4 regions of the Franconibacter pulveris genome follow, and region 1 is predicted to be linked to each of the others. Evidence: predicted binding sites of a transcription regulator. Region 1 holds the regulator's gene; each other region holds the start of a gene.
The links. Region 1 encodes PurR, which represses purine synthesis genes. Its sites were predicted from a motif close to CANGCAAACGTTTGCNTG; they were not measured.
Positions count from the first base shown of each region.

Region 1 (5,791 bases):
GGCCGAGAGGACGTTGCCGACGGTAAAAATCGCCATCAGGAAGATAAGCGCGTTGCGGCGCGAGCGGTGCGAAAGCAGCAGCGTCATCAACGGCGCGCCAACCATCACCCCTATCGCATAGGCGCTAATCAACATGCCGGCGGCGGGTATAGACACATCAACGCCTTTCGCGATAACCGGCAGCAACCCCATCGGCGAGAACTCGGTGGTGCCGATACCAAAAGCGCCAATCGCCAGCGCCAGTAAAGGAAAATTAACTCTCATGCAAAACTCCAGACAAAACGAGAGAGCGTCAGCGGCTGTTGCGCAACTGACAAGAACGGAATGCCAATCAGCATGTCAGATATAGCTTTGGGACAGAAGTCACAAGAATCGCAAAAGATATTTGCGATTTTGTTAAGGGTGTAGCTTTTTTGTTATTTGCTAATGATTACCCGAACGGGCAATAAAAGAAAGGACAACGTGGGGATTTATAAGGAAAAATGATGAGGAGAGGGAAAGTTAACCCCTCTCCCGGCAAGCGAATCAGTGCATTACCGCCGTCAGCGCCGAAGCCACAATCAGACCCAGCACAACGACGGTGGTGACTAGCGAAAATTTCAGTTCGGTACTCATTTGTTCTCCTTTTTAACCCTACAAAAAGCGGGTGCGCTTCATTTTTACATAGTCGGACGCAAAAATCCTCTTTGATTTAGTCTGATATGCGTTTTCCCTCTTCCCCTTTTGCGCAAGATCGGCCAAAATTCTCGGCTAATTTATTATGTACCGGCCATTACCCCCCTCTCCTTCCAGCCGAACTGGCTTTTCCCGGCCTGATGCAACGTTTTCGTTGCCGCAAGGGGGTAGCGTAGGCAAACGTTTAACCAACGTTTTTTCAGGAAGTTAGGGCATGGTCTGGAGTGACAACTAATGGCAACAATTAAAGACGTCGCGAAGCGAGCAAACGTTTCCACTACAACCGTATCACATGTAATTAACAAAACCCGTTTTGTCGCGGAAGAGACGCGCAACGCGGTATGGGCGGCCATTAAAGAACTGCACTACTCGCCGAGCGCCGTGGCGCGCAGTCTTAAGGTTAACCACACCAAATCCATCGGTCTGCTCGCCACCAGCAGCGAAGCGCCCTATTTCGCAGAGATCATCGAAGCGGTGGAAAACAGCTGTTTCGCCAAGGGTTACACGCTGATTCTTGGCAACGCCCATAACAACCTGGAAAAACAGCGCGCTTACCTGTCGATGATGGCGCAAAAGCGCGTCGACGGTCTGCTGGTGATGTGCTCCGAATACCCGCAATCGCTGCTCAGCATGCTGGAAGAGTACCGTCACATTCCTATGGTGGTGATGGACTGGGGCGAGGCGAAAGCGGACTTCACCGACTCGGTAGTCGATAACGCCTTCCAGGGCGGATACATCGCCGGGCGCTATTTAATCGAACGCGGCCATCGCGAAATCGGCGTTATCCCGGGACCGCTTGAGCGCAACACCGGCGCAGGCCGCCTGGCGGGCTTTATGAAGGCGCTGAAGGAAGCGATGATCTCGATGCCGGAAAACTGGATTGTCCAGGGCGACTTCGAGCCGGAATCGGGCTATCGCGCCATGCAGCAGATGCTTTCGCAGCCGCACCGCCCCACCGCAGTCTTTTGCGGCGGCGATATCATGGCGATGGGCGCGATTTGCGCCGCCGACGAGATGGGGCTGCGCGTACCGCACGATATTTCTATTATTGGCTATGACAACGTGCGCAACGCCCGCTATTTCAGCCCGGCGCTGACCACTATTCACCAGCCGAAAGAGACCCTCGGCCAGACGGCGTTCAACATGCTGCTGGACCGTATTGTCAACAAGCGTGAAGAGTCGCAGACCATTGAAGTGCATCCGCGTCTGATTGAACGCCGCTCCGTGGCGGACGGTCCGTTCCGCGACTATCGCCGCTGATCCCTTCGGGGGCCGGCTAATCCGGCTCCCGCAACCACTCCCGATTCAACGTCTCGCTGTCTCCCAGATACGCCAGTAGCCACTGCAACGCTGGCGAGGCGTCGTTTTGCCGCCACGTCAGGCAGCAGGCAGCGTCCGGGAACGGGTTTTCCAGCGTCAGCGCTCGCCACTCGCCGCGCTTAAGCCACGGGCGCGCGAAATGCGAAGGCACCATGCCGACGCACAGACCCGCGCTCAGGCAATCCGCCGCCGAAGGCCAGTCCGGCACAATCACCCGACGCTGGTTATCCAGCAGCCAGGTAATGCGCTTGGGCAGCGAACGCGACGTATCCTCCAGCACCAGCGAGGGCCATTCGCGCAGCTGGTCGTCGCTAAGCGGCGCGTTCTGTTGCGCAAGGGGGTGCTGGCTTGCCACCACGCAATGCCAGCTCAACATGCCCATATCCCGAAACGCGTAGCGGCCGCCTACCGGAATCGCCTGCGTCGCGCCAATCGCCACCTCCACGCGTTCATCCGCCAGCGCGTCCCAGACGCCGTTGAAAACCTCCTGCGAAATTTTCAGTTCGACATCATTAAAATGCCGATAGAAATCCAGCACCAGCTGGCGGGTGCGTTCGGGGCGGACAATGTTATCGACAGCGATAGAAAGCTGCCCGCGCCAGCCGTTGGCTATTTGCTGGCACTGCTGACGCGTGATCATCATTTTTTTGATAACAGAGCGCCCTTCTTTTAAAAACCAGGCGCCGGCGGGCGTGAGCACTACGTCACGATGGCGGCGCTCGAAGAGTGGCACCGCCAGCCATTCCTCCAGTTGCCGCACCGTATAGCTCACGGCTGAGGGCACGCGGTGCAGCTCCTGCGCCGCCGCGCTGAAACTCCCGCTGCGAGCAACCGCATCAACCACTTCCAGAGAATATTCGGACCACATGTTATGCCTGCAAAATTTTTGAATGCAATCGCCAAATATTAGCGTTTCACATTGCAGGCTGCACTCTTTACACTCGCGGTCTTCGTTAAAGCGTCATAAGAGGAACTTATGCAACCCTCGAAAATTTTTCTTGTCTGGCTGGCCGGGCTTAGCGTGCTCGGCTTTCTGGCGACCGATATGTATCTGCCCGCTTTCGCCGCTATTCAGCAGGATCTGCAAACGCAGGCGGCGGCAATCAGCGCCTCCCTGAGCCTGTTTCTGGCGGGTTTCGCCGTGGCGCAGCTGATCTGGGGACCGCTTTCAGACCGCTTTGGCCGTCGTCCCGTTCTGCTGACGGGCCTCGCCATTTTCGCCGTCGGCTGCATAGGTATGCTGTGGGTGGAAAACGCGGCGGCGCTGCTGGCGTTGCGCTTCGTGCAGGCGGTAGGCGTGTGCGCCGCCGCGGTTATCTGGCAGGCGCTGGTCACGGATTACTACCCGGCGCACCGCGTTAATCGTATTTTCGCGACGATTATGCCGCTGGTGGGGCTTTCTCCGGCTCTGGCGCCGCTGCTGGGCAGTTGGCTGCTGAACCATTTCGAATGGCGGGCCATTTTCGTCGTACTGTTCGCCGTGACGCTGCTGCTGATGTTGCCAGCACTGCGCCTGCAGCCGCGAGTAAAACCTCATGCTGAGCCGCAGGCGGAAAAAATCCGCTTTGGCACCCTGCTGCGCTCATCCGCTTATCGCGGCAATGTGCTTATCTACGCCGCCTGCTCCGCCAGCTTTTTCGCCTGGCTGACCGGCTCACCCTTTATTCTTAGTGAAATGGGCTACAGCCCTGCTGTAATTGGCTTAAGTTATGTGCCGCAGACGATTGCCTTTCTTATCGGCGGCTATGGCTGCCGCGCTGCGCTGCAACGCTTGCCGGGCGCGCGGCTGCTGCCCTGGCTGCTGATAGCGTTTGCCCTGAGCGTGGCGGCGACCTGGGCGGTGGGGTTGTATGAAAACGCGACTCTGACGATGCTGCTCATTCCCTTCTGCCTGATGGCGATGGCGAATGGCGCTATCTATCCGATTGTCGTGGCGGCGGCGCTACAGCCGTTCCCACAGGCTACCGGTCGCGCGGCGGCGTTGCAGAATACGCTGCAACTGGGGCTCTGTTTTATCGCCAGTCTGCTGGTTTCCTGGCTGGTCGCCGCGCCGCTGCTTTCCACCACCAGCGTGATGTTAGCGACGGTGCTGCTGGTGGGCTGGGGCTATAAAATGCGGGGGCAAAAGAGGGCGGAAACTGAGCGACAACACGCGCCTTCTTCGTCACACGCATCATAACGGCATCGATAATGTCACATTTGTGTAATTAGGTTGCTAACAATATTCGGTTGAATCATCAGAATTTGCCGCCTATACTGATTCGCGGCTTTGCAATAAATCTCATAAATATTATGCAGTAACGGGAGCCGGAGCGCTCCCGTTTTGCTATGGAAGGCTTTTCTGGCAAGGGTATTCTCCCTTCCTCTGTTCTACGTCGGATATCAGGCACGCGGATTAGTCCGTGAGATTTCTCACAAGCCTCAAATTGCGACTACGCTGTTTGAAGGTTCTGATCACACAGGTGATGGAGAAGCTATGAGTTCATCGTGTATAGAAGAAGTCAGCATCCGGGACAATGAGTGGTATCGCATAGCAAGCGAAATGCTCAACCGGGCCGGCATAATCATTAACGGCCCCGCCCCCTCTGATATACAGGTTAAAAACCCCAATTTCTTTAAACGCGTTTTGCAGGAAGGTTCGCTGGGTCTTGGCGAAAGCTACATGGATGGCTGGTGGGAGTGCGAAAGACTCGACCAGTTCTTTACCAAAGTGCTGCGCGCCGGGCTGGAAAAACAGCTGCCCCACCATTTCAAAGATACGCTGCGCATTCTTGGCGCCCGCCTTGTTAACCTGCAGTCGAAAAAACGCGCCTGGATTGTCGGCAAAGAGCACTACGACCTCGGCAACGATCTCTTTACCCGCATGCTCGACCCGCACATGCAATATTCCTGCGGCTACTGGAAAGAAGCGGATAATCTCGTCGACGCCCAGAACAATAAGCTGAAGCTGATTTGCGACAAGCTGCAATTGCAGCCTGGGATGCGCCTGCTGGATATCGGCTGCGGGTGGGGCGGGCTGGCGGAGTTTGCCGCGCGTAATTACGGCGTTTCCGTGGTGGGCGTCACCATTTCCGCTGAACAGCAGAAAATGGCGCAGGCGCGCTGCCAGGGGCTGGATGTGACGATCCTGCTGCAGGATTATCGCGACCTGAACGATGCGTTTGACCGCATTGTGTCTGTCGGGATGTTCGAACATGTCGGCCCGAAAAATTACGCTACCTATTTTGACGTGGCCGACCGCAACCTCAAGCCGGACGGTATTTTCCTGCTGCATACTATTGGTTCGCGTAAAACCGATAACAATGTCGACCCGTGGATCGATAAATACATCTTCCCGAACGGCTGCCTGCCTTCCGTGCGGCAAATTGCCGACGCCAGCGAGCGCCATTTCGTGATGGAAGACTGGCATAATTTCGGCGCGGATTACGATAAGACCCTGATGGCCTGGCATGAGCGTTTCCTGAACGCCTGGCCGGAAATTGCAGATAACTATTCCGAGCGATTTAAGCGGATGTTCGTTTATTATCTGAACGCCTGCGCTGGCGCATTCCGCGCCCGGGATATTCAACTCTGGCAGGTGGTCTTCAGCCGCGGCATTGAAAACGGATTGCGCGTCCCCCGCTAAAAATAAACCCCGGTAAGCCCGGGGTTTATTTTTATTAAGATTTTACTTATTTAGGTTCTTCGTTAACCGCCAGCGCTGCGGCTGCCGCTTCGCGGCTTGCTAATACGCGCTCGACCGTATCCACAACCGCCTGCGTTTGCGGGTCGATTTCAATATTCACGCGCTGCCCCA
Region 1 covers NZ_CM165555.1:2,023,416-2,029,206, reverse strand. The annotation lists gene ACU4F7_RS09655 (MFS transporter) at 1-264, opposite strand, end outside; gene cydH (cytochrome bd-I oxidase subunit CydH) at 526-615, opposite strand; gene purR (HTH-type transcriptional repressor PurR) at 910-1,935, shown strand; gene punR (DNA-binding transcriptional activator PunR) at 1,952-2,863, opposite strand; gene punC (purine nucleoside transporter PunC) at 2,972-4,174, shown strand; gene cfa (cyclopropane fatty acyl phospholipid synthase) at 4,472-5,620, shown strand; gene ACU4F7_RS09625 (riboflavin synthase) at 5,667-5,791, opposite strand, start outside.

Region 2 (5,791 bases), 1.5 Mb from region 1:
AAAAGGCGTTAAAGGAAGCTGCCCGTAAAGCGGAATGAAAGAGGATAGCGGCGTGGCGGCGAGGGAGGCCTGCATTGTCGACAGCTCCGCTTCGGCTTGCGACTTCGCCTCTGCCTGCGCTTTCGCCGCCTGCTTCTCCTTCTCCTGCAAATAGCCCATCAGGCTAATCTGGTACTTACGGATATTCTCCACGTAGGCGTAAGCCTCATGGCCGCGCGCGTAACCGTAAGTGGTTTTGCTGTACCATGGCTTCTGGCTCAGCAGCGGCAAACGCTGCTTCACATCGGCCCAGCTATCGGGGTTGCCTTTCTGCTTCGCCGTCAGCGCCCGGGCGTCCAGCATATGGGCGTAGCCGATGTTATACGCGGTAAGCGCAAACCAAATCCGCTCCTCCTCCGGCACGCTCTGCGGCACTTTCGCCATCATCTCCTGCAAGTAACGCGCGCCGCCGCTGATGCTCTGCTCCGCATCCAGCCGGTCGGTCAGCCCCAGGCTCTGGGCGGTGTTGCGGGTGAGCATCATCAGCCCGCGCACGCCGGTCGGTGAGGTCGCCTGGGTATCCCAGTGCGACTCCTGCCACGAAATAGCCGCCAGCAGCCGCCAGTCAATTTCGCCCGAATATTTTTCAAACAGCGGCTGCAGCTCCGGCAGAATATTGTCTATAGCGCGCAGGAAAGTGCGGGTATCAACATAGTCAAACCCTTCGCCGTGGCCGAGGTATTTCTCTTCAAGACGCGCCAGCGTGCCGTCTTCGTTAATGCGGTTAAAGAAATCGAGCAGCGCGGCGGAAAGGGAGTTATCGCTGCTGCGCTGGCTAAACCAGGTCACCGGCTGCTCGTCGGTGATGTCGAGCGCGACGGCGAGTTGCGGATGTACGCGCTGGAACAGGCTGATGGCGACCGAATCGGCGATGGTGTAATCAAGATTACCTTGCGCAACCTGCTGTAAAAGCTCGCCGCTGTTGCGCTTGTCGTCCACTTTCCAGTTCAGATCCGGGTATTTTTTCGCTTTCAGGTTGAGCAGGTCGTCCGCCGCCACGTGGCCGGGCGCAAGCGTCAGCTGCGCTTCGGTCAAACCCGCCAGCGTGCGCGGGCGAGGTTTACCCATGCGGTAAACCAGCTGTTGAGATACGGAGTAATAGGTTGGGCCCGCCTGATAGTTCTGGCTGCGCTGGCTGTTGGAGACCAGGCCGGCGGCAAGAATGTCGGCGCGCTGGCTGTCGAGGTCGTCGAACAGCTGGTTGATGTTCTGGCGCACGGTAACCTGAAGCTTCACGCCCAGGTAATCGGCGAACGCGCTGGCAAGCTCGTAATCCAGACCCCAGACTTTATCGTCCTGGCGATTGTAGGTCAGTGGGGTGACAACGGTGCTTACGCGCAGCACGCCGCGCGACTGAATCGCTGCGATGCGATTGTCGGTTTTACCGAACCAGGGGATGGATGGCCATAACGCCACTGCCAGCAGCAAAGTAACGATGCCGATGAGCAGATAATTAATCTTTAATTTTTTCAATTAGTTAATTCTCTGCGCAGCCTCAGATCTCAGCAAAATATCGTTATTAAACCGCTTATAAGGGGTGAACACTGAGCGGCATTTTGCGTAACAAAGCGATGTATAGCAACTAATTAGAGCGATACGGCAGGGCAATCAATGGGAAAAAAGCCTGATTTTATTTCTACGCAAACGGTTTCGTCGGGGCCGGGGATTCTCTATAATGACGCCCGTTTTCCCCCTTGCGCCCACTGAAGTGCCCACTGGCGCTTCGAAGACGAGAGACTTGATGATGGAAATTCTGCGTGGTTCGCCCGCTCTGTCGGCATTTCGTATTAACAAACTGCTGGCTCGTTTCAAAGATGCACACCTTCCGGTAAGCGACATTTACGCCGAGTATGTCCATTTTGCTGACCTCGACGCCCCGCTTGGCGCCGAAGAGCGCGCCCGCCTTGAGCGGTTGTTGCAATATGGCCCGAGCCTCAGCAGCCATGCCCCGACGGGCCGCCTGATGCTGGTGACGCCGCGCCCGGGCACCATCTCCCCCTGGTCTTCTAAAGCGACCGATATCGCGCACAACTGCGCGCTGGACCAGGTAAAACGCCTGGAGCGCGGCGTGGCCTGGTATGTTGACGCTTCTGGCTTAACCGCCACGCAGTGGCAGGCCGTCGCCGACGAGCTGCACGATCGCATGATGGAAACCGTCTTCGACTCGCTGGAAGCGGCGCAGGCGCTCTTTTCTCACCACGAACCGGCGCCGGTACAGAGCGTCGACCTGCTGGCCCAGGGGCGCGGCGCGCTGGTGGAAGCCAACCTGCGGCTGGGCCTCGCGCTGGCGGAAGATGAGATTGATTACCTGTTTGACGCTTTCACAAAACTTGGGCGCAACCCGAACGATATCGAACTCTATATGTTCGCCCAGGCCAACTCCGAGCACTGCCGTCACAAAATCTTCAACGCCGACTGGGTGATTGATGGCGAGCAGCAGCCGAAGTCGCTGTTCAAAATGATTAAAAACACCTTCGAGAAGACGCCGGAATTCGTGCTCTCCGCCTATAAAGACAACGCGGCGGTGATGGAAGGGTCTGCGGTGGGACGTTTCTTTGCCGACCACGACAAAGGCCGTTATGACTATCATCAGGAAAAAGCGCATATCCTGATGAAGGTGGAAACCCACAACCACCCGACCGCTATCTCTCCGTGGCCGGGCGCGGCGACCGGCTCCGGCGGCGAAATCCGTGACGAAGGCGCCACCGGGCGCGGCGCGAAGCCGAAAGCGGGGCTGGTGGGCTTCTCAGTTTCTAACCTGCGCATCCCGGGCTTTGAACAGCCGTGGGAAGAAGATTTCGGCAAGCCGGATCGTATTGTTAACGCCCTCGACATCATGACCGAAGGGCCGCTTGGCGGCGCGGCGTTCAACAATGAATTCGGCCGTCCTGCGCTCAACGGCTACTTCCGCACCTATGAAGAGAGAGTGACCAGCCACAACGGCGAAGAGCTGCGCGGCTATCATAAGCCGATCATGCTGGCGGGCGGCATTGGCAACATCCGCGGCGAGCACGTAAAAAAAGGCGAAATTCCGCCTGGCGCGAAGCTAATTGTGCTCGGCGGCCCGGCGATGAACATCGGCCTTGGCGGCGGCGCGGCGTCGTCGATGGCTTCCGGCCAGTCGGACGCTGACCTCGATTTCGCCTCCGTGCAGCGCGACAACCCGGAAATGGAGCGTCGTTGCCAGGAGGTGATTGACCGTTGCTGGCAGCTTGGCGACGCTAACCCCATTCTCTTTATTCACGATGTCGGCGCGGGCGGTCTTTCCAACGCCATGCCGGAACTGGTGAGCGACGGCGGTCGCGGCGGTCGTTTCGAGCTGCGCGACATTTTAAACGACGAGCCGGGCATGAGCCCGCTGGAAGTCTGGTGTAACGAATCCCAGGAGCGTTACGTGCTGGCGGTGGCGCCGGAGCAGCTCGCGCTGTTTGACGAACTCTGCCGTCGTGAACGCGCCCCTTACGCAGTGATTGGTGAAGCGACCGAGGAGCTGCATCTGACGCTGAACGACCGTCACTTCGACAACCAGCCTATCGATATGCCGCTCGACGTGCTGCTGGGCAAGACGCCGAAAATGACCCGCAACGTTGAGCGCATGCAGGCGAAAGGCGAAGCGCTGGATCGCGGCGATATCACGCTTGAAGAGGCGGTGAAGCGCGTGCTGCATTTGCCGACCGTGGCGGAAAAAACGTTCCTCGTCACCATCGGCGACCGCACCGTGACCGGCATGGTGGCGCGCGACCAGATGGTCGGCCCGTGGCAGGTGCCGGTGGCCAACTGCGCGGTAACTACCGCAAGCCTCGACAGCTACTACGGCGAAGCGATGGCGATGGGCGAGCGCGCGCCGGTGGCGCTGCTCGATTTCGCCGCTTCCGCGCGTCTTGCGGTCGGCGAAGCGTTGACTAACATCGCCGCCACGCAAATCGGCGACATCAAGCGCGTAAAACTGTCTGCGAACTGGATGGCGGCAGCGGGGCACCCCGGTGAAGACGCAGGCCTGTATGAAGCGGTGAAAGCGGTGGGCGAAGAGCTCTGCCCGCAGCTCGGTCTGACCATTCCGGTGGGCAAAGACTCCATGTCGATGAAAACCCGCTGGCAGCAGGGCAACGAGCAGCGTGAAATGACGTCGCCGCTCTCGCTGGTTATCACGGCGTTTGCCCGCGTGGAAGATGTACGCCGCACCGTTACGCCGCAGCTCTGCACCACCGATAACGCCTTGCTGCTTATCGATCTCGGCAAAGGCGAAAACACGCTCGGCGCCACTGCGCTGGCGCAGGTTTACCGCCAGCTTGGCGACAAGCCTGCTGACGTGCGCGACGTAGCGCAGCTCAAAGGCTTCTATGACGCCATTCAGGCGCTGGTGGCGCAGCGTCGCCTGCTCGCCTATCACGACCGCTCCGACGGCGGTCTGCTGGTGACGCTTGCGGAAATGGCCTTTGCCGGGCACTGCGGCGTTGAAGCGGATATCGCTTCGCTTGGCGACGATCGTCTGGCGGCGCTCTTTAACGAAGAACTGGGCGCGGTTATCCAGGTGGCGGCGGACGATCGCGAGCAGGTTGAGCGCGTGCTTCACGATCACGGTCTTGGCGACTGCGTGCATTATCTGGGCAAAGCGGTGGCGGGCGATCGCTTCACGCTGACATCAGGCAGCAGCACCGTCTTCAGCGAAAGCCGCACGACGCTTCGCATGTGGTGGGCGGAAACGACCTGGCAGATGCAGCGCCTGCGCGACAACCCGGCCTGCGCTGACCAGGAGCACGAAGCGAAAGCCAACGACAGCGATCCGGGTCTTAACGTGAAGTTGACGTTTGATATCGCCGCCGATGTCGCCGCGCCTTTCATCGCGACGGGTGCGCGTCCGAAAGTGGCGGTGCTGCGCGAGCAGGGCGTTAACTCCCACGTCGAGATGGCGGCGGCGTTCCATCGCGCAGGCTTTGACGCCATTGACGTGCACATGAGCGACCTGCTGGCGGGCCGTCGCGGTCTGGACGATTTCCAGGCGCTGGTGGCGTGCGGCGGCTTCTCTTACGGCGACGTGCTTGGCGCGGGCGAAGGCTGGGCGAAGTCCATCCTCTTCAACGAGCGCGTGCGCGACGAGTTTGAAACCTTCTTCCACCGTCCGCAGACGCTGGCGTTGGGCGTGTGCAACGGCTGTCAGATGATGTCCAATCTGCGTGAGCTGATCCCGGGCAGCGAACTGTGGCCACGCTTTGTGCGCAACGCTTCAGATCGCTTTGAAGCGCGCTTTAGCCTGGTGGAGGTGGCCGCCAGTCCGTCGCTGCTGCTTGACGGCATGGTGGGCTCGCATATGCCAATCGCCGTCTCTCATGGCGAAGGCCGTGTGGAGGTGCGTAACGAAGCGCACCTCGCCCAGCTTGAAAGCAAAGGGCTGGTGGCGCTGCGCTACATCGATAACTTCGGCGCGGTGACCGAGAACTACCCGGCAAACCCGAACGGCTCGCCGAACGGCATCACGGCCGTGACCAGCGAAAGCGGCCGTGTGACCATCATGATGCCGCACCCGGAGCGCGTTTTCCGTACGGTGGCGAACTCCTGGCACCCGACTTACTGGGGTGAAGACAGCCCGTGGATGCGTATCTTCCGCAACGCGCGCAAGCAGCTTGGCTAAGCCTGGACGGTCAGAAAAAGGGTCTCTTCGGAGACCCTTTTTTTATGGGTTCGCGGCGGCAAAGAAAAGTGTCGGTAATCGGCAACAAGAGCCATGAGTGAGTGTCTCCAATTGGAGACATTT
Region 2 covers NZ_CM165555.1:3,567,133-3,572,923, reverse strand. The annotation lists gene mltF (membrane-bound lytic murein transglycosylase MltF) at 1-1,512, opposite strand, end outside; gene tadA (tRNA adenosine(34) deaminase TadA) at 1-38, shown strand, start outside; gene purL (phosphoribosylformylglycinamidine synthase) at 1,781-5,668, shown strand.
Region 2: purL (phosphoribosylformylglycinamidine synthase) is a predicted target of PurR. The motif match lies at 1,677-1,694, and genes of this name have one in related genera.

Region 3 (5,791 bases), 1.5 Mb from region 1:
CCCTTCGTGCGCAGCTTTTCTACCGATGCCATGAAGCGTCTGATGGCGGCAGGCTGGCCCGGCAACGTGCGCCAGCTGGTGAACGTGATTGAGCAGTGCGTGGCGCTCACCTCGGCGCCGGTCATCAGCGAGGCGCTGGTGGAGCAGGCGCTGGAAGGGGAAAACACAGTGCTGCCGACCTTTGTGGAGGCGCGCAACCAGTTTGAACTTAACTACCTGCGCAAGCTGCTGCAAATTACCCGAGGTAATGTTACCCATGCGGCGCGAATGGCCGGACGCAACCGCACCGAGTTCTATAAACTGCTCTCTCGTCATGAACTCGACGCTAATGATTTCAAAGAGTAGTTTTCATGCGCCAAAAGGCGCCAGATTGTGGTAATTTGAGCCACCGATTACGCAGTTGAGCCGCGCCGGGCAGGCGTGAAAGAGTTAAGGATCCACCATGAAAAAGATTGATGCGATTATTAAACCCTTCAAACTGGATGATGTGCGTGAAGCGCTGGCGGAAGTAGGCATTACCGGGATGACGGTGACCGAGGTGAAAGGGTTTGGTCGCCAGAAAGGTCACACCGAGCTTTACCGCGGCGCTGAGTATATGGTCGATTTTCTGCCGAAAGTGAAAATTGAGATTGTGGTGACCGACGATATTGTCGATACCTGCGTGGATACCATTATTCGCACCGCCCAGACCGGTAAAATCGGCGACGGCAAAATTTTCGTTTTCGATGTGGCGCGCGTGGTGCGCATCCGCACCGGCGAAGAAGACGACGCGGCTATCTAACGGCGCGTTGCTTCAACAAAAAGGCAGGTCGTTGGACCTGCCTTTTTTATGGGCGCGAGAGAGCGGGATTCACCCCCCGCGCATTTCCGCCACGCTCAACGGCGGGTAAGCGAAACGCTACCCGCCGCATTGCGTTAAAGCACCTTATGCGGCCCAAAACACTCGTAGTGAATGCGCTCGCTGCTTACGCCCAGCGCCACCAGCTGCTGCGCGGCGAATTGCATAAACGCCACCGGGCCGCAAAGGTAAAACTGCATTTCTGGCGCGCTGAAATGCCCTTCGTGCAGACCAAGCTCCATCAGCCCTTCGCTCTGAAAGCGCGCCGCCTCGCGGTCTGCCTCAGAAGGCGAACGGTACCAGATATGGCGGGTAAATCGTGGCAGTTCGGCGCCAAGCCGCGCCACTTCGTCGGCGAACGCATGCACATCACCCTGTTCCGCTGCGTGGAACCAGTTTACCTGCGCCGGGTGTTTTGCCTGGGAAAGGGTATCAAGCATCGCCAGCATCGGCGTCTGGCCTACGCCTGCGGAAATCAACGTGACCGGGGTGGTCGGCGCAACCTGCATAGAGAAATCGCCTGCTGGCGCGGCAAGCTGCACTACATCGCCCACTTTCGCTGCGTTATGCAACCAGTTAGAAACCTGACCTTCGCCCTCGCGCTTGACCGCAATGCGGTAAGTTTTGCCATTTGGCTTGCGTGTGAGCGAGTACTGGCGAATCTCCTGATGCATGAACCCCTCGGGTTTGATCCACACCCCTACATACTGGCCCGGCAGATAATCCGCCACCAGCTGGCCGTCCACCGGTTCAAATTCAAAACTTGTGATAATGGCGCTTTGCGGTTTTCTCTCTACGATGCGAAACGCGCGGGTGCCTTCCCAGCCGCCGGTTTTCGCCGCGTTGTCCTGATAAATCTGCGCTTCGCGGTTGATAAACACCTGGGCTAACACACCGTACGCTTTGCCCCAGGCGTCCAGCACTTCCTGGCCCGGGCTGAACATCTCATCCAGCGTGGCGAGCAGATGACCGCCGACAATATTGTACTGTTCAGGTTTAATCTGAAAGCTGGTGTGCTTCTGGGCGATTTTTTCCACCGCCGGCAGCAGCGCCGCGAGGTTTTCAATGTGAGTAGCGTAAGCGCAGATGGCGTTGAACAGCGCTTCGCGCTGGTCGCCGTTGCGCTGGTTGCTCATGTTGAAAATCTCTTTTAATTCCGGGTTATAGGTAAACATCCGGTCGTAAAAGTGGGCGGTGAGTTTCGGGCCGGTAGCGGCGAGCAGGGGGATAGTGGATTTCACAACGGCGATGGTTTGTGCATCAAGCATGGCAGCTTCCTTAACAAAGAGAAACATCTATAAGTTGTATTTTAAATACATCTTATAAAAGGTCTCCCTGTCTTGTAAAGGGTTTTTCCCGTGACAGGCGAAACGGGGCGGGAAGATGAGAAATCTGCATCACAAAGCTGAAAAGAAATCGTGATTCACTGGCTTGACTAAAGCGCGGCAGGGCCTTGTCCCGCGCCAAGCCAAACGTTTGCGTAAAAATCTTTGTCAATACCGGTCAGGCGGTTTACACTGTTGCGCGTTGCCTGCAAGGGCCCTTCAAAATGCAGTAAATTTACCGTTAGCTGAGTCAGGAGATGCGGATGTTAAAGCGTGAAATGAACATTGCCGATTATGATGCCGAACTTTGGCAGGCGATGGAGCAAGAGAAAGTACGTCAGGAAGAGCACATTGAACTGATCGCCTCCGAAAACTACACCAGCCCGCGCGTAATGCAGGCTCAGGGCTCTCAGCTGACCAACAAATATGCCGAAGGCTATCCGGGCAAGCGCTACTACGGCGGCTGCGAATATGTCGACATCGTTGAGCAGCTGGCTATCGACCGCGCGAAAGAACTCTTTGGCGCAGACTACGCCAACGTCCAGCCGCACTCCGGCTCGCAGGCGAACTTCGCGGTATACACCGCGCTGCTGCAACCGGGCGATACCGTGCTGGGTATGAACCTGGCGCAGGGCGGCCACCTGACGCACGGCTCTCCGGTTAACTTCTCCGGCAAGCTCTACAACATCATTCCTTACGGTATCGATGAGTCCGGTAAAATCGACTACGAAGACATGGCGAAGCAGGCTAAAGAGCACAAGCCGAAGATGATCATCGGTGGCTTCTCCGCTTACTCCGGTATCGTTGACTGGGCGAAAATGCGTGAAATCGCCGACAGCATCGGCGCTTACCTGTTCGTTGACATGGCGCACGTGGCGGGCCTCATTGCCGCAGGCGTATACCCGAACCCGGTTCCGCATGCTCACGTTGTGACCACTACCACACACAAAACGCTGGCGGGCCCGCGCGGCGGTCTGATCCTCGCCAAAGGCGGCAGCGAAGAGCTGTACAAAAAACTGAACTCTGCGGTGTTCCCGAGCGCGCAGGGCGGCCCGCTGATGCACGTTATCGCGGCGAAAGCGGTGGCGCTGAAAGAAGCGATGGAGCCGGAGTTCAAAACCTACCAGCAGCAGGTTGCGAAAAACGCCAAAGCGATGGTGGAAGTGTTCCTGAACCGTGGCTACAAAGTGGTGTCTGGCGGTACTGAAAACCACCTGTTCCTGCTGGATCTGGTTGATAAGAACCTGACCGGTAAAGAGGCGGACGCCGCCCTCGGCCGCGCCAACATCACCGTTAACAAAAACAGCGTGCCGAACGATCCGAAGAGCCCGTTTGTGACTTCCGGTATCCGTATCGGTTCTCCGGCGGTAACCCGTCGCGGCTTCAAAGAAGCGGAAGTGCAGGAGCTGGCTGGCTGGATGTGCGACGTGCTGGACAATATCAACGACGAAGCGCTGATTGAACGCATCAAGCAGAAAGTGCTGGATATCTGCGCGCGCTTCCCGGTTTACGCATAAGCGTTATTGCAAAACAGAGGCCGCCTTGTGCGGCCTTTTTTATTGGTCTGGAGGCGATATGCGGATACAGGCGTTTGCTGAACTCACCGGCCTTACGGCGTATACGCTGCGCTACTATGAAAAGCTGGGATTGCTGGTTCCGGGGCGCAACGCGGCGGGCCACCGCGACTATCGCCAGAGCGATATCGACTGGGCGGCGTTTATCCGACGGCTCAAAGCGACGGATATGCCGCTTGAGGAGATCCTGCGCTATGCCGCGTTGCGAAGCCTGGGCGAGAGTACCGCCGCCGAGCGTCGCGCCTTGCTGGCGGAGCATGCCGAAAGGCTGGAGCGGCGACTGGCTGAGCAGGTCATTCATCTGGAACGGCTGAAGGAAAAGATGGCCTGGTATGACCGGGAGCTTGTAAAAAACCGCGCTTGACCTGGAGTTTACTCGAAGGTTTACCGTTGTTCTCATCAACACCATGAGGAGAACAACATGACTGCATCACGTTATGAAACGGGCCTGGCGCGCCTGACGGAAATCGACGGCGCCGCAGGAGAAAAGGTCATTGCCGCGCTGGCCGACATCGCGCCGGATCTGGGCCGTTACGTTATTGAATACGGCTTTGGCGATGTTTACAGCCGCCCGGGGCTGGATCTAAAAAGCCGGGAGCTTGCCACCGTCGCCGCGCTTACCGCACTTGGCCACGCGCAGCCGCAGCTGGCGGTGCATCTTCACGCCGCGCTCAACGTGGGCTGCACGCGGGAAGAATTGATTGAGGTTATCATCCAGATGTCGCTTTACGCCGGGTTTCCAGCGGCGCTAAATGCGATGTTTACCGCAAAAGCGGTTTTTCAGGAACATGACCAGACCAGAAGTCAGACCACAATTCGATAACAAATCGTTACAAGTTCCCGTCTCCCTGCCGATAACCGGGTGGAAGGCCTTCGGGCCACACTCCTTTCAGGCAGGGAATTGATTATGGGTTTGCTCAAAAATTTTTCGATACGTTCAGTCATGCTCGCCGTGCTGGGATTGTTCTGCCTGCTATGGCTGGGCGTCGGTCTCTACAGCGCCTACTCGCTTTCGCAACTTGGCAAGGGTAACGAGGTAGACCGTGAACTGGTGACGCAGATGAGCGTGCTCAGCAAAGGCAACGACCAGTATTTTCGCTTTGTCACGCGGCTTTCCCGCGTAATGGAAACCAAAGCCGCTGGCGGCTCGCCCGATGCCAGCGCTTTCGCCCCGGCGCAACAGGCGCTGGAGGGGATGACGAAGCAGCTTGAGACGTTTAAACGTCTCTCCCCCGGACCGATGGATGTCGCCGTCTCGCAGCAGACCATCAATAACTGGCAGAAACTGCTGGACGAAGGGGTAGCGCCGCAAATGAAGCTCGCGCGGGAAGGCACGCTTGAGCAGTATCGCGCGCAGGCCAATAACGTCACGCCAGCGTTGAGCCGGGCTTTCGGCGCGGCGGCGGAAAAGTTCACCGCCACGGCCAGCGCCAGGCTTGACGAGGCGCGCGTGCGGGTGGATTCACTCACTCAGATGACGAAAGCCATTATTATCGTCGCGGTGATTATCGGCCTGCTGTTGCTGCTGCTGACCGACCGCTATCTGGTTGTCATGCTGGTGAAGCCGCTCGATCGCATTCGCCATCATTTCCGTCTGATTGCCGAAGGCGATCTCAGCCAGCCGGTGCAGGATATGGGCCGCAACTGCATAGGCAAGCTTGTGCCGCTGTTAACGGCGATGCAGGACAGCCTGCGCGAGGCGGTAAGCGCCATTCGCAGCGGCAGCGAGAATATCTGGCGCGGCGCGGCGGAGATTTCAGCGGGCAATAACGATCTCTCTTCGCGTACTGAAGAGCAGGCCTCGGCGCTTGAAGAGACAGCCGCCAGCATGGAACAGCTCACCGCTACGGTAAAACTCAACGCCGATAACGCTCGCCAGGCAAGCGATCTTGCACAGACCGCCTCGACCACCGCCAGCAAAGGCGGCACGCTGGTCGGGAGCGTAGTGAGCACCATGGAAGGCATTTCCGGCAGCTCGAAGAAAATTGCGGATATCACCAGCGTCATCAACAGCATCGCTTTTCAGACCAACATTCTGGCGCTGAACGCGGCGG
Region 3 covers NZ_CM165555.1:3,557,697-3,563,487, reverse strand. The annotation lists gene glrR (two-component system response regulator GlrR) at 1-345, shown strand, start outside; gene glnB (nitrogen regulatory protein P-II) at 443-781, shown strand; gene hmpA (NO-inducible flavohemoprotein) at 916-2,106, opposite strand; gene glyA (serine hydroxymethyltransferase) at 2,427-3,680, shown strand; gene ACU4F7_RS16800 (MerR family transcriptional regulator) at 3,739-4,101, shown strand; gene ACU4F7_RS16795 (carboxymuconolactone decarboxylase family protein) at 4,159-4,560, shown strand; gene ACU4F7_RS16790 (methyl-accepting chemotaxis protein) at 4,645-5,791, shown strand, end outside.
Region 3: glyA (serine hydroxymethyltransferase) is a predicted target of PurR. The motif match lies at 2,304-2,321, and genes of this name have one in related genera.

Region 4 (5,791 bases), 770 kb from region 1:
CGCGCGCTTTCTTGAACCAGTCTCCCGCGCCATGAACCCGCGCGTCGAAACGCTCGACAAGGGCGCCAGCGAGCGCGAGCTGTTTGAGGTTTTCTCCCGCGGGCTGGTGGCGGTAGTGACCGACGCCGACCGTTTCCTCGGGCTTATTACCCGCACCGACGTGCTGAACGTCTGGCGCAACCGGCTTGAATCATAAGGAGCTTTATCATGGATAATTTCGCCACCCTGAGCGTGCACAGCGGCACTCACGACGACCAGCACGGCGCGGTCATGCCGCCGATTTACGCCACCTCTACGTACGCCCAACCCGCGCCGGGGCAGCATACCGGCTATGAATATTCGCGCAGCGGCAACCCAACCCGCCATGCGCTGGAGCGCGCTATCGCAGAGCTGGAAGGCGGCGCGCAGGGCTACGCTTTCGCCTCCGGTCTTGCGGCCATTTCCACGGTGCTGGAGCTGTTGGATAAAGAGAGCCATATTGTGGCGATTGACGATGTGTACGGCGGCACTTATCGCCTGCTGGAAAATGTGCGCAAGCGCACCGCCGGGCTGACGGTGAGCTGGGTGAAGCCGGATGACCTGGCAGCCCTCGAGGCGGCTATTCGCCCGGAAACGAAAATGGTCTGGGTGGAGACGCCGACCAATCCGCTGCTCAAGCTGGCTGACCTTGCGGCTATCGCGGCCATCGCCCGACGCCATGGCGTTATCAGCGTGGCGGATAACACCTTTGCTTCCCCCGCCCTGCAACGCCCGCTGTCGCTGGGCTTCGACATCGTAGTGCATTCCGCCACCAAATACCTGAACGGGCATTCCGACGTGGTCGCCGGACTGGCGGTGGTGGGGGATAACGCTGAACTGCGTGAAAGGCTCGCTTACCTGCAAAATGCGGTGGGCGGCGTGCTCGACCCGTTCAGCAGCTTCCTGACGCTGCGCGGCATCCGCACGCTGGCGCTGAGGATGGAAAAGCACAGCGCCAACGCGCTGAAAATCGCCCGCTGGCTTGAACAGCAGCCGCAGGTGGAAAAAGTGTTCTTTCCGTGGCTTGAGACGCACCCGCAGCATCCGCTTGCACAGCAGCAAATGCGCGGGCCGGGCGGCATGATTTCGGTGGTGGTGAAAGGCGATGAAGGCCAGGCGGCGAAAATCATCAAAAAGCTGCGCCTTTTTACGCTTGCGGAAAGCTTAGGCGGCGTGGAGAGCCTGGTCAGCCAGCCGTTCTTTATGACGCACGCGTCTATTCCTCTTGAGCAACGGCTCGCCAACAACATTACGCCGCAGCTGATCCGCCTTTCAGTGGGCATTGAAGATGCCGATGATTTAATTGCCGATTTAGTGCAGGCGCTGGGGGAATAAGCAGCTTTGGCAAAATGCGGGTAAGCGCAGCGCCGTCAGGCGTCGGGGTTAAAAAAAGCGGGCTTTGCGGCCCGCTTTTATTCAACCCAGCTTCATCTGCGCCCAGGCGATGCCGCTGGCGTATTCCGGCGGTAGCAACGGCACCAGTGCTTCCAGGGTGGCGCAGAGCCGCGCCGTGTCGCTGTCGTTCAGGTTCAGGTGGCCCACTTTACGGCCCGGGCGCACCTCTTTGTCGTACCAGTGCAGGTGAACCAGCGGCAGCTTCAGCCAGTCGTAGTTAAGGTCGGTGCCGATCAGGTTCACCATCACCGAAGGGCTGTTGACCACCGGCTGCGGCAGCGGTAAATCCACCACGGCGCGCAGGTGCAGCTCAAACTGGCTGATGGAGGCGCCGTTCTGCGTCCAGTGGCCGCTGTTGTGAACACGCGGCGCCAGCTCGTTAATCAGCAGGCCGGCAGGCGTCACGAAGCACTCCATCGCCATCACGCCCACATAGTTCAGCTCCTGCATAATGGCGCAGAGCATCGTTTCCGCCTGCGCCTGCTGCTCTACGCTTGCCTGCGGGAAGGCGACGCTGGTGCGCAGAATGCCTTCCTGATGCAGGTTATGGGTCAGCGGATAAAAGACCGTGTCGCCATTGTGGCCGCGGGCGCCAACCAGCGATACTTCGCCCGTGAAGTTAATGCCTTGTTCAACGATGCATTCGCCGTAGCAGTCGTCTGGCAGTTGCGCGGTTTCATCAGCGCGCAAACGCCACTGGCCGCGCCCGTCATAGCCGCCGACGCGGCGCTTAACTATCGCCAGTTCGCCAAGACGGTCAAACACCGCCGGCCATTCGCTTTTCTGCGACAGCAACTGCCAGGGCGCGGTGGCCAGGTTCAGCTTGTCGAAAAGCTGCTTTTGCGTCAGGCGGTCGGCAATAATCGGGAAGACGTCGCGGTTAACAAACGCCGGATGACGCGCCAGCTCGCGGGTAAGGGCAGTCTCCGGCCAGCGCTCAATTTCCGCGGTGATCACGCTCTGGCTGAAAGGCACCGCCTGCGGTTCAGCGTCCAGCCCCACGGGCCAGACCGAAATGCCCAGCGGCTCGCCCGCCTGGCGCAGCATACGGCCAAGCTGGCCGTTGCCGAGAACGCAAACCTGTTTCATGCCGCACCTCGCGGGTCCGGGTTTTCCAGCACTTCATCCGTCTGCTGCTGACGCCAGGCGCTGAGGCGGTTTAACAGCGCCGCGTCGTGCTGCGCCAGAATTTGCGCCGCCAGCAAGGCGGCATTGGCCGCGCCCGCTTTGCCAATGGCGAGCGTGCCCACCGGAATGCCGCGCGGCATCTGCACGATGGAGTAGAGGCTGTCGACGCCGCTCAGGGCCGCGCTCTGCACCGGCACGCCCAGTACCGGCACCAGGGTTTTCGCCGCAATCATACCAGGCAGATGCGCAGCACCCCCCGCGCCCGCGATAATCACCTGAAAGCCGTTCACCTGAGCCGCTTCGGCGAAGCTGAACAGCTTGTCCGGCGTGCGGTGGGCGGAAACCACTTCTACATGGTGGGGAACGTCGAGGGCATCAAGAATTTCAGCGGCGAACTGCATGGTGGCCCAGTCACTTTTCGAACCCATGACAATGGCGATACGCGCCGGATGGTTGCCTGAAGACATACGTCTAAAAACTCCTGTGGGGTGTGCGGACAAAACAACGAGTCGTCGTTACGAGGAGTGCGAGAATAGCACGGTTTTACGGCAAGGAAAACGGTTGCGCGGCTGTCTCGGCGGCAAAAATGGCATGCAGAAGTTAAAACGGAAAGGCGATAAGTTCGATGTTTTCGGCGGTGACTTTGATCATGGAGCCTTGCGTATGCCAGGCGCCTAAAACGTAGCGAAAGGCGGGCTCGCCGTTAGCCGTCAGCGCGTGAACGGCGGGGCGGTGCGTGTGGCCGTGTATCAGGTGCTGGACGCGGTGGCGCTCAAGGGTGTCGGCTACCGCTTGCGGGTTCACATCCATGATAGCCATATCTTTGACGCTGTTGGCGGATTGACTGCCGGCGCGCATTTTTGCGGCGATACGCTTACGTATAAACAGCGGCAGGGCGAGAAACAGGGTTTGCAGCCAGGGCTGATGCACTTTGGCGCGAAATGCCTGATAGCCCACATCGTCGGTGCAGAGGGTGTCGCCATGCATAATAAGCACGCGTTTGCCGTACAGGTTGAGGACTTTTTCTTCCGGCAGAAGCTGCATGCCGCTTTCCCTGGCGAAGCGCTTGCCCAGCAGGAAATCCCGGTTGCCGTGAATGAAATAACAGGGGACGCCGCTTTCAACCAGTGTGCGAATGGCGGCGGCGATTTGCGCGTGCAGCGGGTTCGGGTCGTCGTCGCCAATCCAGGCTTCAAACAGGTCGCCGAGAATGTAAAGCGCATCGGCCTGCCGCGCTTCGCCTGCCAGAAAACGCAGAAAACCGGCGGTTATCGCCGGTTCTTCTGTGCACAGATGAAGATCTGCGATAAAGAGTGTGGCCACGATTACTCGCTGACGGTCACGCGCTCGATTACCACGTCTTCTTTCGGTACGTCCTGGTGCATGCCGCTGCGGCCGGTCGCCACGCCTTTGATTTTGTCGACCACGTCCATGCCTTCCACCACTTCGGCGAATACGCAGTAGCCCCAACCCTGCAGGCTTTCGCCGCTGAAGTTCAGGAAGTCGTTATCCACTACGTTGATGAAGAACTGCGCGGTAGCGGAGTGCGGCGCCTGAGTACGGGCCATCGCCAGCGTACCACGGGTATTTTTCAGACCGTTGTTCGCTTCGTTTTTGATAGCGTCTTTGGTCGCTTTTTGCTTCATGCCCGGCTCAAAACCGCCGCCCTGGATCATAAAGCCGTTAATCACACGGTGGAAAATGGTGTTGTCGTAAAAACCTTCGCGGCAGTAGTCCAGGAAGTTCTTAACAGTTTCCGGCGCCTTATCGTCAAAAGTTTTGATAACGATATCGCCGTGATTGGTGTGAAAAGTAACCATGCTTGCATCCTGTTCTGTGTAGTAGTGCTGAAGCCTGCTGCGCAGGCGACGTCAGGCTGTTGTTATAGCATAACTTGCAGGTAGCGATCACCTTGCAAAGTGTGCTCCTTCCGGTTTGAATTATGAGGTAACATAGCGCTTTTCGTCTTTACCACACACTGATACGGAATCTCCTGATGTTAAAAATCTTCAACACAATGAGTCGCCAAAAAGAGGAATTCAAACCTATCCATGCCGGAGAAGTCGGCATGTATGTGTGTGGCATTACCGTTTACGATCTCTGTCATATCGGCCATGGCCGTACGTTTGTCGCTTTCGACGTCGTGGCGCGCTACCTGCGTTTCCTTGGCTATAACCTCAAGTACGTGCGTAACATTACCGATATCGACGATAAAATCATCAAACGAGCGAATGAAAATGGCGAAAATTTTGTCGCGCTGGTGGACCGCATGGTCGCCGAGATGCACAAAGATTTCGATGCGCTGAATCTCCTGCGCCCGAACAGCGAGCCGCGCGCCACGCAGCATATTCCTGAAATTATCGAGCTTGTGGAGCAGTTGATCGCCCGCGAACACGCCTATGTGGCGGAGAATGGCGACGTCATGTTCTCCGTGCCGACCGACCCGAACTACGGCGCGCTTTCTCGTCAGGATCTGGAGCAGTTGCAGGCGGGCGCGCGCGTTGAGGTGGCGGACGTGAAGCGCAACCCGATGGACTTCGTGCTGTGGAAGATGTCCAAGCCGGGCGAGCCGAGCTGGCCGTCGCCGTGGGGCGAAGGGCGTCCGGGCTGGCATATTGAGTGCTCCGCCATGAACTGCAAGCAGCTCGGCAGCCATTTCGATATTCACGGCGGCGGTTCAGACCTGATGTTCCCGCACCATGAAAACGAAATCGCGCAGTCGACCTGCGCCCATGACGGCGAGTATGTGAACTACTGGATGCACTCCGGCATGGTGATGGTGGATCGCGAGAAGATGTCGAAATCCCTCGGCAATTTCTTTACCGTGCGCGACGTGCTGAAGTATTACGACGCCGAGACTATCCGCTATTTCCTGATGTCCGGCCACTACCGCAGCCAGCTGAACTACAGCGAAGAGAACTTAAAGCAGGCGCGCGCCTCGCTGGAGCGTCTCTACACCGCCTTGCGCGGCACTGAACGTCTGGACGAACCGGGCGGCGAGTCTTTCTTTGCGGGCGGCGACGCCTTTGAAACACGCTTTCGTGAGGCGATGGATGACGATTTCAATACCCCGGAAGCCTACTCGGTGCTGTTCGACATGGCGCGCGAAGTGAATCGCCTGAAAGCGGAAGACAAAACGGCGGCGAATCATCTTGCGGCGCATTTGCGTAAACTTGCCGCCGTGCTGGGTCTGCTGGAGCAGGACCCGGAGCAGTTCCTGCAAAGCGGCGCGCAGGCGGACGACGCTGAG
Region 4 covers NZ_CM165555.1:1,253,593-1,259,383, forward strand. The annotation lists gene ACU4F7_RS05945 (pyridoxal-phosphate dependent enzyme) at 1-196, shown strand, start outside; gene ACU4F7_RS05950 (trans-sulfuration enzyme family protein) at 208-1,353, shown strand; gene purK (5-(carboxyamino)imidazole ribonucleotide synthase) at 1,435-2,502, opposite strand; gene purE (5-(carboxyamino)imidazole ribonucleotide mutase) at 2,499-3,008, opposite strand; gene lpxH (UDP-2,3-diacylglucosamine diphosphatase) at 3,142-3,864, opposite strand; gene ppiB (peptidylprolyl isomerase B) at 3,867-4,361, opposite strand; gene cysS (cysteine--tRNA ligase) at 4,538-5,791, shown strand, end outside.
Region 4: purE (5-(carboxyamino)imidazole ribonucleotide mutase) is a predicted target of PurR. The motif match lies at 3,092-3,109, and genes of this name have one in related genera.